DNA from 4 places in the Bradyrhizobium sp. 154 genome. Region 1 is predicted to be linked to each of the others. Evidence: predicted binding sites of a transcription regulator. Region 1 holds the regulator's gene; each other region holds the start of a gene.
What was found. Region 1 encodes LexA, which represses DNA repair genes until DNA is damaged. Its sites were predicted from a motif close to TGTTCNNNNTGTGTTCNG; they were not measured.
Positions count from the first base shown of each region.

Region 1 (3,954 bases):
GACGTCTACATCGGACTTATTCTCGTGCTGGGCAAAGCCTACCTCACAAAGCAAGCCTCCTTGCTGCTCGAATTCGCCAAGACAACTTCGGATTCGCGCCTCTCCGCCAAGCTGATCAGCAAGGCCGCCGACCTAAAGTCGCAGGCCGATCCGCTGCCGGACAAGGATCAAAGCCCCAAAGCTCCGGACGTGACATCCAGCGTCAGTTCGGGCGAACAGACGCAGAGTTGATCCGATGCCGGCCGTGGCGCTCATCCTTCTCGTCCTCGCCATGGCTATCCTCGTACCGGTCTGTCTCGCCTTCCGGATCATGCCGTGACCGGTCTGAGCACGATTCTTCATGACGGAGATCACGCAGGATAAATCATCCTGTCGGCGCCTTTGCCTCGCGCCTGCACTCGGCTAGAACTTTCGCCGCCCATTGCCGATATGCTCAGCAGGAGTTTCCGCCCTTGGCCCTGATGCCGGTTTCTGACGCGCTTGCCGCGGTGCTGGCGGGTGCGGAGCCGCTGCCTGAAGCGATGGTTTCCCTCAACGAGGCCTATCATCGCGTGCTCGCACGCGATGTCCCGGCGCTGCGCACACAGCCGCCGGAAGCAATGTCGGCGATGGACGGCTACGCGGTGCGCGCGAGCGATGCAACAAAGCTCGATAGTACGCTCACCTTGATTGGCGAAGTGGCGGCGGGTCGTCCGTTCGCGGGAACGCTGGGCCCCGGCGAAGCCGTGCGGATCTTCACCGGCGGCGTCATTCCCAACGGTGCCGACGCGGTCGTGATCCAGGAGGACACGGTTGCGGACGGCAAGCGCATCACGATCAAGGAAGCCGCGATTGCCGGCCGCCACATCCGCCCCGCGGGCGTCGACTTCTCCGAAGGAGACGTGCTCCTGCGCAAGGGAACCCGTCTCACCGAGCGCGATCTCGCGCTCGCCGCCGCCATGAATCATCCGCAGCTTGCCGTCTGCCGCCGTCCGAAGGTCGCGATCCTCGCCACCGGCGACGAGCTGGTCATGCCGGGAACCACACCCGCTCACGGCCAGATCGTCTATTCCAACGGCTATGCCCTGCACGCGCTCGCCCGCAGCGAGGGGGCCGATACCATCGACCTCGGCATTGCCGCCGATACGCTGGAGGCCACCACTGCCGGCATCCGCCGCGCCCGCGAGAGCGGCGCCGAGATCCTGGTCACGAGCGGCGGCGCGTCGGTCGGCGACCATGATCTGGTCCAGCAGGCGTTGAGGGACGAAGGCATCGCGATGGCGTTCTGGAAGATCGCGATGCGCCCGGGCAAGCCGATGATGCATGGGCGGCTCGGCGCGATGCGCGTGATCGGCCTGCCGGGCAATCCTGTGTCATCCTACGTGTGCGCCTTCCTGTTCCTGGTGCCGCTGATTCGCGCCTTGTCGGGACGATCCATGATTCATCACCGACAAGAACGCGCCGTGCTCGGCCGCGATGTGGATGCAAACGATATGCGCGCGGACTATCTGCGCGCACATCTGGAGACGCGCGACGATGGCACGTTGGTGGCCCTTCCCGTCAAACACCAGGATTCCTCGCTGCTTGCGAATCTCGCTGCAGCACAGGCACTTCTCGTCCGCGCACCGTTCGCTCCGAAGGCAGAAGCCGGCTCGCCTTGCGAGGTCCTGCGCCTGCCCGTCTGAACGCATCCACCACACGCGTTCCGCGAACTTTGTCCCGTTCACGGTAAATTAAGCAGTTGCGGAACACATATCGAACATATAGTGTCCGTTCATGATTTGTTTCGAGCATGTAGCGGTTCACCGCTCCAATTTAGCGTCTCGGAATCGAACGACATCAACCGGGGGACTTTGGTCGAGATGTTAACGCGCAAACAATACGAGCTTCTGCGGTTCATCAGCGAACGTCTGAAGGAAAGTGGCGTGCCGCCCTCCTTCGACGAGATGAAGGATGCGCTCGACCTGCGCTCGAAATCGGGCATCCATCGCCTGATCACCGCGCTCGAGGAGCGCGGCTTCATCCGCCGCCTGCCCAACCGCGCCCGCGCCATCGAGGTGATCAAGCTGCCCGAGCTCCAGGCCGCCGCCGGCAGCCGCCGCGGCTTCACGCCGAGCGTCATCGAGGGCAATCTCGGCAAGGTGCGCGCGAGCTCCAGTTCTTCCGCGGACGAAGGCGAGCGTCCCGTTGCGGTGCCCGTGATGGGTCGCATCGCGGCCGGCACGCCGATCGAAGCGTTGCAGACCCGCAGTCACACCATTAGCGTGCCGCCCGACATGCTCGGCTCGGGCGAACACTACGCACTCGAAGTGCGCGGCGATTCGATGGTCGAAGCCGGCATTCTCGATGGCGACATGGCGCTGATCCAGCGTAACGAGAGCGCCGATACCGGCGACATCGTGGTGGCCCTGATCGACGACGAGGAAGCGACGCTCAAGCGCTTTCGTCGCCGGGGGGCGTCGATCGCGCTCGAGCCCGCCAATGCCGCCTACGAGGTGCGCATCCTGCCGCCGAACCGGGTGAAGATTCAGGGCAAGCTGATCGGGCTGTACCGCAAGTACTGAGACGGGCCAGCGGTCATTCGATACCAATGATTCCGATTGGAGCGGACGATGGTCCGCTCCAGCTGGATAGTCTTTTGGTCTTGCGCAGATTATCCGGCCCCTCTCTCCGGCGCTCCATCCTCGGCATGCGGCTCCAAGCACGCATCGCTTGTGAAGAGATCGTGCGCAGGATCGCTTTAAGCGCCTTCGCAGCGTGCTCGCGCAAGCATTCGCAACTCAATTGCAGCACCATGCACGCAATCTGCGCACGTAGGGAGCGAGCTATTCCGCAACGCCTAAACTCCCATCAACCGACAGCCACGGCGAAGCTGGCCACATTCCCCCTCTCGGCGCCCGCAGGCCACGGGCGCTCGCATCCGCCGAATGCACTGAAGCGAGCTTTGTTCCTATGACTTCGGGAAAGATAATGTGATCGTGTCCGGCAACGCCAGCCGCAGATTTGCCCACAACCGAGCAGAGCGTTACGTGCTTCCACTCTGATAGAGGCTTGCGCCTCCGAAGGAGGCGCGGGTTGCTATCTTCGAATGAGGAGCACCCGATGTGTGACTACAGCCTGCATGCCGTTGCATCTCGCCCCGCCGAAGTCGGCGAGACGATCGTGTCGACAACGTTCCGCGGCACCTCAACGCGCGGCTTTGCTTCCGCGGCCGATCCGACCGTGGCCGTCTGCCTGCTGCCGGGAACGGAGCTCGCCTTCGCCGACAACGTCCGTTACGATAATCGCTGGATCTGGACGCGCACCATCAACTCCCGCGTCGGCAAGTTCGGCAAGATCGATCCGCACATACCCGACCGCCATCATGACGCGATCGAATTCCCCGACGGCAAATACGTGCTGGTGACGCAGCTCGTCGAAGGCCAGCGCGCAACCGTGCTGCAATTGCCGGTGACGCAGCCGGTCAGCGAGCGCGAGCACAAGCCGCAGATCGTTGCCGATAGCCGGTCGACGATCACGCGCCTGCCGATTGGCTGAGCCGTCCCCGCCCGCGGGGTCGGGCCAGGATTGAAATGCCATCGCCGGCCGAGGCCGGCGAGATGGTATAATTTGTGTGCTGCGGAGTCCGGTCGGACCCGGACCTACTCTTCGCATTTGTTTTTAATCGTCCGGCCCCTAATCGTCGACCTGCAAGTCGGTCTCCGCCGGCGTTGCATCCCGGTTGCGGGCCGCGGCCGTCCTCGGCACAAGGCTCCCATCGAAATCACCCTCGCCGGCGCCGGCCGGCAACCAGGGACGGCTTGTGCCTCTTGCTCTCACCGCCTGTATCGCAAAGCCGTCACCACGCTGCGTCAACGCCAGCGCGCCCTGGCTGGTGAGACGCTGCCGGTCGACCACCATCGCCGCGCAATCGGGCGGCGCGGGGCGCGTCGTGACCACCAGCGCGGCGCGACTGCAATCCTCAGCCAGCGCATC
Region 1 covers NZ_JADPKG010000118.1:59,063-63,016, reverse strand. Annotated here, with positions in the region: gene IVA92_RS32550 (hypothetical protein) at 25-231, shown strand; gene glp (gephyrin-like molybdotransferase Glp) at 453-1,664, shown strand; gene lexA (transcriptional repressor LexA) at 1,842-2,543, shown strand; gene IVA92_RS32535 (hypothetical protein) at 3,082-3,516, shown strand; gene IVA92_RS32530 (ComEC/Rec2 family competence protein) at 3,655-3,954, opposite strand, start outside.

Region 2 (3,954 bases), on a different contig from region 1:
AACTCCCCCTCATTGCTCCTCCGCCGCGACGCAGACTCGCGTCACGACATGACCGGACCTTACGAAGCCCGGGAGCTGGCCATCCTTGGGCGGACCTCATAGGTCCGGCCGGATCTTTCTTGGGCCTTCACTCCGCCGCAACCATTCGCGGAAGCGGAACGTAAAGCCAGTCACGGAAACAGCATAATACGGTTCGTCGCAGATTGACTACCGTTCCTGCATATTTTTCCCAAGAATGCCGGAGTGTTACGGCCTCGGCACCTCCAATCGGAATCTGGCAGCGCCGCCCTGGCCGAGCGGCATTTCGAGCTCGGGCAGGATGGTCTTGAGCTCGCCGTGCAGCGTGTAGGGCGGGTTGACGATCAGAAGACCCGTGGAGGTGAGGGCCGCGCCATCGAGCTGCGGCGCCACACTGAATTCGAGGCGCAGGCATTTTCCTGATGGCTTTGCTGCGGCTGCGAGCCGCGCCACCGTTTGCGCCAGCGTGTCGGTGGCGCGCCGGTTCTTAGCCGGATACCAGACGACGTAGATACCGGTCGGCCATTTCGCGAACGCCGCCGAGAAGGCCTCGCCAAGCCGCTCGAACTCATCCTTGGCCTCGAACGGCGGGTCGATCAGCACGAGGCCGCGCCGCTCCTTCGGCGGCACGAAGGCGGGCAGTGCCATCCAGCCGTCGAGATCGACCACGCGAGCCTGCTCGTCGCGGCGCAGCACGTCGATCAGCGCTTTCCGCGCCTTCGGCTCGAGCTCGCAGGCGATGAGGCGGTCCTGCGGCCTGAGCAGGCCGCGCGCGATCAGTGGCGAGCCCGGATAGGCCTTGAGCTCGCCCTTCGGATTGAAGGCGCGGACGATGTCGAGATACGGCTTGGTCAGCGCCGCGGTCTCGTTCGACAGCCGCGCCTGCATCAGCCGCGCAATGCCGGTCAGCCACTCGCCGCCACGGCGCGCCTCGTTGCTGTCGAGGTCGTAGAGGCCGGCGCCGGCATGGGTGTCGATGACGCGGAACGCCGCCGGCTTGTCCTGCAAATAAGTGAGGATGCGCGCCAGTACGATGTGCTTGATGACGTCGGCGAAGCTGCCGGCATGGAAGGCGTGACGGTAGTTCATGGCGGAGAGTTACGACATCGCGAGGCGAAAGTAACGGCCGTCATTTCGGGACGGTGCGCCAGCACCGAACCCGAAATCCATTTCTTTGAGAATGCGGACAGATGGATTCCAGCCCCGCGCTTCCGCCTTCGCTCTTCGGGCTGCGGCGGACAAGCCGCGCGCTCCGGAATGGCGATCCGAGGGCTCCCTCTACCCACCCCTGATCGGCGGCATCGTCACCTGCTCGCGGCGGCAGGTGCGGCGCTCGAGCTCGTCGCAGGCGCGGAATTGCAGATCCTTGCTGAGGCAGATGCGGACCTCAGACAGCCGTGTCCGGTTACAGGTGACCGAGATGGCGGCATTGCTGAGGCCGGGATTGGCCTTGATAAAGGCGTCCTCGACCTCCGCCGGCGCCACGGTCTTGGCCTGCGACAGATCGAGATATTCGGCCGGGATCTTGATCGCGGCGCGCGCTTTGCGGATCGTTTCGAAATAGCTGCGGCTCTCGAGCCCGGAGCAGGTGCCGTGCTTGTCCCATTCGTTGAAGATCAGGCCCGGCGCCGGCATCAAATCCAGCATCGAGGAGACGATGCCGCGGTTCAGCCGCGGTGCCGGCCGCTGGCAATATTCGGGGAAGCCGTTTTCATATTGCGGCCACAGCCCGTGCACCACGAAGGCGTAGGGCCGTCCGCTGCACTGCATGTGTGAGCGGCCGTTGCGCTCGGCCGCTTCCTCGCAGAAGGAGGGCGACCATGACAGCGACAGCACATAGAAATCGAACTCGCCCGGCGCGTTTTGCCGCTTGTCCTGGGCCTTTGCGCCGCCGGCGAACGAGGCCAGGCCTGCGGCAAGGATCAGGGGAAGGGTCAGCGAGATCACCAGGCGGGAAAACGAATGCAATCTGGAATGAAACATGGCGATGCCCCTCAACTAGACTGTGCAATGAAGCCTAGTAGGCGATAAGAACATTTCAAGAACAAAATGCAGCCACCGCCGCTCAGTCGCCAGATCGGCCCGACTCGGGACTCTTCAAATCAGGGCTTGGCGGCGCGGCAGGCTGGATTGTAGGCCCAGTTGCGGTCGACTCCGACGACGCACCATTCGACGCCATTGCCGTAGCCGGCGAAGCCGCCATCCTCGATAATCGAGAAATGCACCTTGCGCACCTTGCCGTCATTGAGCATGGCGTCGCCGGTGCAATACCGGCGCGGAATGTTGTCGGACTGCCAGGGCCGGAAAGCGGTCTCGCGAACGGCGGAGAAGCCGGTGATCTTCAACGAGGAATTCCAGAACGAGCTTTCCTTCTCCCAGAACTGGGTGGCGATCGTCGGCAGCGCCTTGTCGCAATCGGCGACGGCGCCATCGTAGCGCGGCCCGCTCAGCCAGAAATTCGTCTCGAGCGGATTGGCGGCCCTGGCCTCACCGAGCGATAGCGCCCCGAACATGAGGCCGAGCACGGCGGCAAAGCGGAGCGATTTCAGGGAGGGGGCGCGCATGGGCAATCCGGACTGCTGGGTCTTGCGAAGGTGGGACCGTGCCGCGAAGGCTGGGCGGGGTCAAGTGCAGCGCGGCAACACTTCGCCAGGAGTTGACCACAACGTCGCGCTCGGCATGGCTTCCGTTCTTTCCACTTCCATCCCGGCACCGTAAACTGGCGCCAACCAATTGGAGTGACGGGAATGCGAATCATTGCGGCCGCGGGTCTTCTCGCCAGCCTGGTTGTCTCGGGTATGATGGCGAGCCAGTCGGTGCGGGCCGATATTCTTCCAGTGCCGCCGTTCAAGGGCAACGACACCGGCGGCATCATCGCCTATTCGATGGCGACCCAGGTCGATGCGCGGCAGGTCGCGGTCGATCACTGCGCGCGCTACGGCAAAGTCGCCAAATTTCTCGCGGTGCAGGCCTACGAGGGCGGCTACATCTCGTTCTCCTGCCGCTGGGTGCCCTACGGCGCCGCCGAGCAGCCGATCCGCACGCTGTACTGAACCGCGGTCGTAACGCCGCAATCTCTCAGCCGGGAGCCCCCCCGATGACGCGCAAACTCGCTTTGCTCGGCTCGGCCGCCTGTCTCGTGTTGTTCGCAGGCAGCGCCAGCGCCGACGATCTGCCGCTGCGCAAGGCCGGCCTTTGGGAAATGAAGCTGGTCACGACCGGCTCGCCCGTGCCCGAGATGACCATGCAGCACTGCACTGACGAGACCGTCGACAAGGAGATGAGCAACAACGTCTCCCCGATGGCCAGGCAGATCTGCGCCAAGCAGGAGATCAAGAAGACCGCGACCGGCTATGTCAGCGATTCCGAGTGCAACGTCGCTGGCGTCAGCACGACCTCGCATGCCGAGATATCAGGCGATTTCAACTCGGCCTACACGGTGAGGACCTCCTCGCATGCGCAAGGCGGCGTCGCCGGCACGGCCGGGCGCGATAGCACCATGACGCTTGAAGCGAAATGGCTCGGGGCCTGCAAGCCGGACCAGAAGCCCGGCGACATCGTGATGCCAGGCGGCTTCAAGATGAACGTGCGCGACGTGGATAAGCTGAAGGGACTGCTGCCGAAGTAGCGAGATCGTAGCCGGAAAATCGGTGGGCTCCCTCGCCCCGTTCTAACGGGGAGAGGCAAGAGCAGTTACACGGGTATCCTCACGCTCGCCCTCAATCCTCCCATCGGGCTGTCGCCGAGCGTGATGTCGCCGCCGTGGGAGCGGGCGATGTCGCGGGCGATCGCGAGGCCAAGGCCCGTGCCGCCTTCGTCCTGGTTGCGGGCGTTGTCCAGCCGCAGGAACGGCTTGAACACCTCTTCGCGCAAATGCGCGGGAATGCCCGGCCCGTCGTCGTCGATCGTGACCGTGAGATAGCGGTGATCGCGCTG
Region 2 covers NZ_JADPKG010000101.1:260,036-263,989, reverse strand. Annotated here, with positions in the region: gene rlmJ (23S rRNA (adenine(2030)-N(6))-methyltransferase RlmJ) at 247-1,107, opposite strand; gene IVA92_RS23980 (ribonuclease T2) at 1,297-2,001, opposite strand; gene IVA92_RS23975 (hypothetical protein) at 2,121-2,582, opposite strand; gene IVA92_RS23970 (hypothetical protein) at 2,766-3,071, shown strand; gene IVA92_RS23965 (DUF3617 family protein) at 3,116-3,646, shown strand; gene IVA92_RS23960 (ATP-binding protein) at 3,712-3,954, opposite strand, start outside.
Region 2: IVA92_RS23980 (ribonuclease T2) is a predicted target of LexA. The motif match lies at 2,048-2,065, and genes of this name have one in related genera.

Region 3 (3,954 bases), on a different contig from region 1:
ACCTTACGCTCGCCGCGCGGCAGCCTGGCCTCCTCGTAGAACAGCTGGAATTTCGGCGCGGCCTCGCTCCAGCGCTGCTTCAAGGTGTTTGCGAGCTCGTCGCGCCGGGCGAATTCCACGGTGGAGAGCGCGGCGATGATGGCGTCAAAGCCGGCCTGCTCTGCCTTTTCGGCGGCGCCGAGCTTGGCACGCGGATCGTCCTCGCCGAGCAGCGCGCTCTGGGCATCGCCGCGATTGTTGCGCAAGGACAGCACGCCCTGGAAGATCGCCTTGTCCGCGTTCGCAAGCCGTTCGGTCTCCAGACTGTCGCTGTAGCGGCCGAAGGCCCCGAACATCTGGATCGCCGTGCTGGCCAGCGCGCCGGCGGCCAGCAGGGCCATCAAAGTCAGGAGAAGCGAGCTTACCGATTTCTTAAACATTGCCATGGTCGGGGGCCTAGTCTTGACGAGCAGCCACCTTGCACCGCGATATGCCAAGGTTTGGTTAAGACTTTAATCGAATACCTGGGTTGTACTCGCTGCGCCTCCGGCAGGCCGCGTTCCCTCACGCAACCCTGGTGAAATCCGGCGGTCGGCGCTCTGCAAAGGCAGTGAACGCCTCGCGCGCTTCGGCGGTGCGCAGGCGCTGCGTGAACTGCTCGCCCTCCGCGTTCATCTGCGCAACCAGCGCCTCGCCATTGCGCATCAGCTTCTTGGTGGCGATGAGCGCACCGGCCGGCTGGCGGGCCAGGCGCTGCGCGAGCGCAAGCGCCTCGGCATCGAGCGTGTCGAGCGGCACCACCCGGTTGGCGAGGCCCCATTCCAGCGCGGCCTGCGCCGGCACCGTCTCGCCAAGTGCGAACATCTCATAAGCTCGGGCGTAGCCGATCCGCGCCGGCATCAACAGGCTGGAGGCCGCTTCCGGCACCAGCGCGAGGCTGACGAAGGGCGTCGACAATTGCGCATTGTCGGCGAGGACGACGAGATCGCAATGCAGCAGCATCGTGGTGCCGACGCCGACGGCGCGGCCCTGCACCGCCGCAACCAGCGGCCGGGTGCAACGCGCCAGCGACTGGATGAACCGCACGACGTTGCGGCTGCCTTCCGACTTGCCCGCTGCAACCGCGGCAAATTCGCCGACGTCGTTGCCGGCAGTGAACATGTCGCCCTCGCCGCGGATCAGGATCACGCGAGCGGACGGATCGAACTCGGCGGATTCGATACTGTCGGCGAGCTTGCCGTACATCGTGTCCGTCAGCGCGTTCTTCTTGTCGGGGCGCGCCAGCGTAAGGGTAAGAATTCCGCTGTTGTTCTCGATCCGGACGTGCTCGGTCATTCGTCTGCTCCTCTTGGAAACTTGTCCTGAATGCACATCAGCCAGCGTGCGACGATGTCGATCTCCGCAGCCGTAAATCCTTCCGTCAGCGCCGCATTGACCTCCGCCGCGCTGGCCTTCGCCTGCGCCAGCGCGCTGCGCCCCTTCGGCGTCAGCCAGATCCGCCAGGCGCGTCCGTCCTCGCGATCGGCCCGCCGCTCGATCAGTTTGGCGGCTGCCGTGCGATCGACTAGGCCGGAAATGCCGGCCGGGCCAAGATCGAGCGCCGCACCCGCCTCACCGATCAGCACACCATCCTGCTTGCCGAGAATGAACAGCAGCCCGGCCTGCGCCGGCGTTACCTCGCTCTCGGGCCGAGCCGCCATCCAGCGCTGCAACCGGCGTTGCGCGACGCTCAGCAGGTAGATCAGGCGATGGTGGCTCGCTGTGGCTTCCTTATTTCGCATACGAAATATATAATGCGAGGCCAACCGCGTTGTCAAAGAGGGGTTGCCGATGCGGCATGGCCATGGCGATCGCGGTCGTGCCGATCGTCAAGCCGACGCGGCACGAAGGCGGCGAGTGGGATGGCGCATTGAAATTCCATCGGGAATTTGACGCACCCGTTGGCGCTTGACGGCCGCCCTCCTTTATGTTCCATATTTGTTCTTCACTCGTTTTGGTTGCAATAGGATCATTTCATGACGAAGGATGCGCGCGGCGAGCGCGAGCCGGCTCAGCTCGTGATTCACAATGATGACGAAACGCCGGACGAGTTTGTCATCGGGTTGCTCCGCCAGGTTTTTGGCAAATCGGAGCGTGAAGCGGCCGCGGTGATAGCGCGGGTCGAGCGGGAGGAGAAGGCCACTTGCGGTCCGTACCCGCAATCGGTCGCCGAGGCGCTGTTCAAGTCGGCTCAGCAATATATCTGGCTCGGCCAACATCCGCTGAGGATCACGCTAGAAGAGATTAAGACCCCCTGCGAACTCTGCGGCAAGCCTGAGGGACAGACCGATGTTCGGATCGGGAGCCGCACGGTCTGGCTGTGCAGCGACTGCATTCGTGCAGCAGACACCGTGAACACACCGCAAGAGTCGGAAGAGGAGTTCGAATACGCTTGCGACGTGCTTGACTGGCATTTTGCCAACGTCTCGCGTAGCAATCTCGTGACCACCATCCGCCAGTTTCCCGGCCATATGCGGGTCGATGTCCAGGCAGCGATCGAGGGACTGTTCGGCAAGTCGATCCGGCTGTTCGGGCTGAACGAAGAACAGCGCTACGAAACGCTGTCGATCTCACGGCTCCTCCGCGATGGCCGCAATGCGCTCGCGATTGCTCCGCTGCAATATTCCGACGTGGATGTCGGCGAGAAGAGCCCGGTCAAATGTCTCGATAACGGCCTCTGGCTGTGCGAGCAGGATGGCCTTCGTTACGCGGTCTTGCTGTGTGCCCACCGCGAATACAGCCGAGAACCGGGAATTCGGATCGAGATCCTCGTGCCGGCAGGCACCGCGGGCGCGGCACTCGTGCAGCAGTGTTTTGGCGAGCTGGAGCAGGCCGTGCAAGCTGCGCGCAGCTATCGCGGCAAGATCCTGTCCCTCGACGCCGATTCCGACTATCGCGGCCGCTCGCGCGGCATCACGGTGCATCGGCTGCCGCCGGTTGCGCGCGATGAGGTGATCCTGCCCGAACAGACCCTGCGGCTGCTCAATCGCAACGTTCTGACTTTCGTCAACACCCGAGATCAATTGCGCCGGCTCGGCCAGTCGACACGTAAGGGCATCTTGCTTTACGAACCGCCGGGCACCGGCAAGACCCATACGATCCGCTATCTGGCAACTCATTTGCCCGGGCACACGACACTGATCATCACCGCCGAGCAAATCGAGCTTCTCGGCGCTTATATGAGTCTGGCACGGCTGCTCCAGCCGTCGATGGTCGTTATCGAGGATGTCGATCTCATCGCCCGCGACCGCGACGACATGGGGCCGTGCGAAGAATCCATGCTGAACAAGTTGCTCAACGAGATGGACGGGCTGAAGGAGGACGCGGACATCCTGTTCGTCCTGACCACCAACCGGCCTGAGGACCTCGAAGGCGCCCTCGCCGGCCGCCCGGGCCGCATCGATCAGGCCATCGAAGTCCCGCTGCCGGACGAGACCGGCCGCGGCAAGCTGGTCCGGCTCTACGGCAAGGGGCTGCCGCTCGACGATGCAATCATCGCAGAAGCGGCCCGCCGCAGTGAGGGCACGAGCTGTGCCTTCATCAAGGAATTGATGCGACGGCTTGCGCAAGGGAGCCTCGCGCGAGACGGTGGCAATTCCGTCGTGTCTGCCGACATCGACGAGGCGCTCGACGACATGTTGTTCTCCGGCGGCAGGCTCAATGCGCAATTGCTCGGAGGCGCACAGGCGATGGCGACGAGATAACGCCTACCCACCGGAGTGGCGGGCTTGGACTGAGCGTTTACGGCGCGCAGGTGAAGCTCGAGGCCTCCGTCACCGGGCCCGACTTGTAATGAGGCCAGGCCGGCCAGCGGCACAGCGGCATCGCGCGCAGCGTCGCGAACGACGGCGCTTCGACCTTCTGCTCGGCGACTTCGAGATCGCCGGGCGCCTTGCCCTGCTCGACCCAGTCGACCAGCACGCTCAGCATGTCGAC
Region 3 covers NZ_JADPKG010000048.1:60,886-64,839, forward strand. Annotated here, with positions in the region: gene IVA92_RS11950 (methyl-accepting chemotaxis protein) at 1-425, opposite strand, end outside; gene IVA92_RS11955 (enoyl-CoA hydratase) at 544-1,314, opposite strand; gene IVA92_RS11960 (MarR family winged helix-turn-helix transcriptional regulator) at 1,311-1,760, opposite strand; gene IVA92_RS11965 (ATP-dependent Clp protease adaptor ClpS) at 1,995-3,722, shown strand; partial or broken gene IVA92_RS11970 (tannase/feruloyl esterase family alpha/beta hydrolase) at 3,760-3,954, opposite strand, start outside.
Region 3: IVA92_RS11965 (ATP-dependent Clp protease adaptor ClpS) is a predicted target of LexA. The motif match lies at 1,947-1,964, and genes of this name have one in related genera.

Region 4 (3,954 bases), on a different contig from region 1:
CTCTCGGCTCCCGCAAGCGCGGCAGATCTCGCTGCGCGCCCATACACCAAGGCTCCGGCTCCTGCCGTTGCCGCGATCTACGACTGGAGCGGCTTCTACATCGGTATCAACGGCGGCGGTGGTTCGAGCCACAAGTGCTGGGATTTCGTGACGCCTGTTACCGGCACTCTGGTTGGCGAAGGCTGCCACAACGCGACGGGCGGCACGGTCGGTGGCCAGATTGGCTATCGCTGGCAGTCGACCAATTGGGTGTTCGGCTTCGAGGGCCAGGGCAACTGGGCTGACTTTTCCGGCGACAACGTGAGCACCCTGTTCCCTGGCACCGCTTTGGTCACCGGTGATCGTAACCGCTCTCGCATCGACAGTTTTGGCCTGATCACTGGCCAGGTCGGCTATGCCTGGAACAATGTGCTGTTCTATGTGAAGGGCGGCGCCGCTGTGGTCGGGGACAAGTACGACGTCTATGCCGCCGCAGGCACTCCGGGCGCTGGCACGCTGCTGGCATCGGCACGTGAAACCCGCTGGGGTGGTACGGTGGGGGCCGGTCTGGAATTCGGATTCGCACCAAACTGGTCGGTCGGCGTCGAATACGACCACATTTTCCTCGGCCACCGCACGATCGGCTTTACCACGCCGGCGGGCGTTGTGTTCGGGAGCGACCGAATTGGCCAAGATGTCGACATCGGTCTCGTCCGGCTGAATTACCGCTTTGGCGGCCCGCTGGTCGCGAGGTACTGATCGCTCTGATTTCGTTCAAGGATTAAAGGCCGGCCTCGTGCCGGCCTTTTTCGTTTTATCCAAAGCGGACGGTCGGATAAGTCAGTGATCGAGACGTTTTGTAACTGTTGTGGCTTTTCGGAGACACAACTTGCGGCTTTAGTGGTGTAAGCACGGCATTAGTTGGGCCGTTGAGTCCGCTGCCTTCGGCATGGAAGGCGACAACAGAAACTGGGACTGGGATTAGTTGAAAATGAAAAAGGTTTTGTTGGCTTCGGCCTGTTTGTTCGCTCTCGCTGCTCCGGCTTCAGCCGCTGACCTCGCAGCGCGCCCCTATACCAAGGCCCCGATCGCTCCGGCCGCTGTCTACAACTGGACCGGCTTCTACCTCGGCGTCGTCGGCGGCGGCGCTTGGGAAAACGCGTCCGACCCGCGGATGCAGGGTGGCTTCGTCGGTGGCACCGCCGGCTACAACTGGCAGACCGGCAACGTCGTGTTCGGCATCGAGGCGGATGGCGCCTGGGCTGACGTGAGCGCTTCGGCGACCGCTCTTGGCATCACTGTCGCCTCCAAGACCGATGCGCTCGGCACCGTGCGCGGCCGAATCGGCTGGGCCGTCAACAACGTCCTGTTCTACGGCACCGGCGGCTACGCCTGGATCGACAACAAGATCACCGTCAGCGCCCTCGGCGTGAGCGTCTCCGACAGCAAGTGGCATTCCGGCTGGACCGTCGGTGCGGGCGTCGAAGCTTTCTTCGCTCCGCAGTGGTCGGTCAAGGGCGAGTACCTCTATCGCAGCCTCGGCAGCGAGAACTACTTCTCTAACCTTGGCGCTCCGCTGGCCTCCGGCACGATCAACTTCCACACCGTGCAGGTCGGCGTGAACTATCACTTCGGGGGCCCGGTGGTCGCCAAGTACTGAGCTGAGTACTGATCACTATCGACGTCACATCGTCACGAAAGGCCGGCCTCGCGCCGGCCTTTTTGTTTTACGGGTCGTTCCGCGCAGTTCCGCTCGCGCCTGCTGCTGCCAGATGCCGCCAGCCCGCCAACAATCCGTTGACGATTCGCACGTGCCACTGGAAATCCGCTCGCGTTCTTCCTACGTTCGCTGACATACCCATCGGCGCCGATCCCGGTTCCGGGCGAAGCGCGCCTTTTACATTGGCGCGATCGCGCGTCTTTGGGATTCCTTGAGGACCAGCGGGATGGACGAAGTGATCAAGGCCAAGCGCCAACAACAGAACGCGGGCTCAAGCCTGCGCGCGATTACGATCCGTGGCGCGCGCGAGCACAACCTCAAGAACATCGACGTCGAGATTCCCCGCGACAAGCTGGTGGTGTTCACGGGGCTGTCGGGCTCCGGCAAATCCTCACTCGCCTTCGACACCATCTACGCCGAAGGCCAGCGCCGCTACGTCGAATCGCTGTCGGCCTATGCGCGCCAATTCCTCGAGATGATGCAGAAGCCCGACGTCGATCAGATCGACGGGCTATCGCCGGCGATCTCGATCGAGCAGAAGACGACCTCGAAGAATCCGCGCTCCACGGTCGGCACCGTCACTGAGATCTACGACTACATGCGCCTGCTCTGGGCGCGGGTCGGCGTGCCCTATTCGCCGGCCACCGGCCTGCCGATCGAGAGCCAGACCGTCTCGCAGATGGTCGACCGCGTGCTGGCGTTGCCGGAAGGCACGCGCCTCTATCTGCTCGCTCCGGTCGTGCGCGGCCGCAAGGGCGAGTACCGCAAAGAGCTCGCCGAATGGCTCAAGAAGGGTTTTCAGCGCGTCAAGATCGACGGCACCTTCTACGAGCTGGCGGAGGCGCCGACGCTCGACAAGAAATTCCCGCACGACATCGACGTCGTGGTCGACCGGATCGTGGTGCGCGCCGACATCGGCCAGCGCCTCGCCGAGAGCTTTGAGACCGCGCTGAAGCTCGCCGAAGGCCTTGCCGTCGTCGAATTCGCCGACGCGCCGGCGGCCGCACCCGCGGAAGAGAAAAAAAAGACCGCGAAGATCCACGACAAGAGCGGGCCCGAGCGCATCCTGTTCTCGGAAAAATTCGCCTGCCCGGTCTCCGGCTTCACCATCCCCGAGGTCGAGCCGAGACTCTTTTCCTTCAACAATCCCTACGGCGCCTGCCCCGCCTGCGGCGGGCTCGGCGTCGAGCAGCATGTCGACGAGGATCTCGTCATCCCCGAGAAGGATCTGACGCTGCGCAAGGGTGCGATCGCGCCCTGGGCCAAGTCATCATCGCCCTATTACGTGCAGACGCTGAACGCGCTCGGCAAGCACTACAAGTTCACGCTCGACACCAAGTGGAAGGACCTGCCCAAGAAGACGCAAAACGCGCTTCTCTACGGCTCCGGCGAGGATGAGATCAAGTTCTCCTATGAAGACGGCGTGCGCTCCTACGACACCAAAAAACCGTTCGAGGGCGTCATCACCAACATCAACCGCCGCTATCGCGAGACCGAGAGCGAGTGGGCGCGCGAGGAGCTGGCGAAATATTTCCATGACGTCCCCTGCGAGGCGTGCCACGGGTTTCGGCTCAAGCCCGAGGCGCTCTGCGTCAAGATCGGCGGCAAGCATATCGGCGAGATCTCGGAGCTGTCGGTCAGGAAGGCCGGCGAATGGTTCGAGACCGTGCCTGATGCGCTCAACGCGCAGCAGAACGAGATCGCCGGGCGCATCCTGAAGGAAATTCGCGAGCGCCTCACCTTCCTGCTCGACGTCGGCCTCAACTATCTCACTTTGTCCCGCTCCTCCGGCACGCTGTCCGGCGGCGAGAGCCAGCGCATCCGCCTGGCTTCGCAGATCGGCTCGGGCCTGACCGGCGTGCTCTACGTGCTCGACGAGCCCTCGATCGGGCTGCACCAGCGCGACAACGCCCGTCTGCTCGATACGCTCAAGCGCCTGCGCGACCTCGGCAACACCGTGGTCGTGGTCGAGCATGACGAGGACGCGATCCGGCTGGCCGATTACGTGCTCGACATCGGCCCCGGCGCCGGCATGCACGGCGGCCACATCGTCGCCGAGGGCACGCCCGCGGAGATCATGCGCAATCCGAAATCGCTGACTGGCAAGTACCTGACCGGCGAGCTCGAAGTCGAGGTGCCGGAGCGGCGCCCACCGAACCATCGCCGCACCATCAAGGTGGTCAATGCGCGCGGCAATAACCTCAAGAACGTCACTGCCGAGATTCCGCTCGGCCTGTTCACGTGTGTGACCGGCG
Region 4 covers NZ_JADPKG010000123.1:287,077-291,030, forward strand. Annotated here, with positions in the region: gene IVA92_RS35305 (outer membrane beta-barrel protein) at 1-738, shown strand, start outside; gene IVA92_RS35310 (outer membrane protein) at 971-1,639, shown strand; gene uvrA (excinuclease ABC subunit UvrA) at 1,926-3,954, shown strand, end outside.
Region 4: uvrA (excinuclease ABC subunit UvrA) is a predicted target of LexA. The motif match lies at 1,812-1,829, and genes of this name have one in related genera.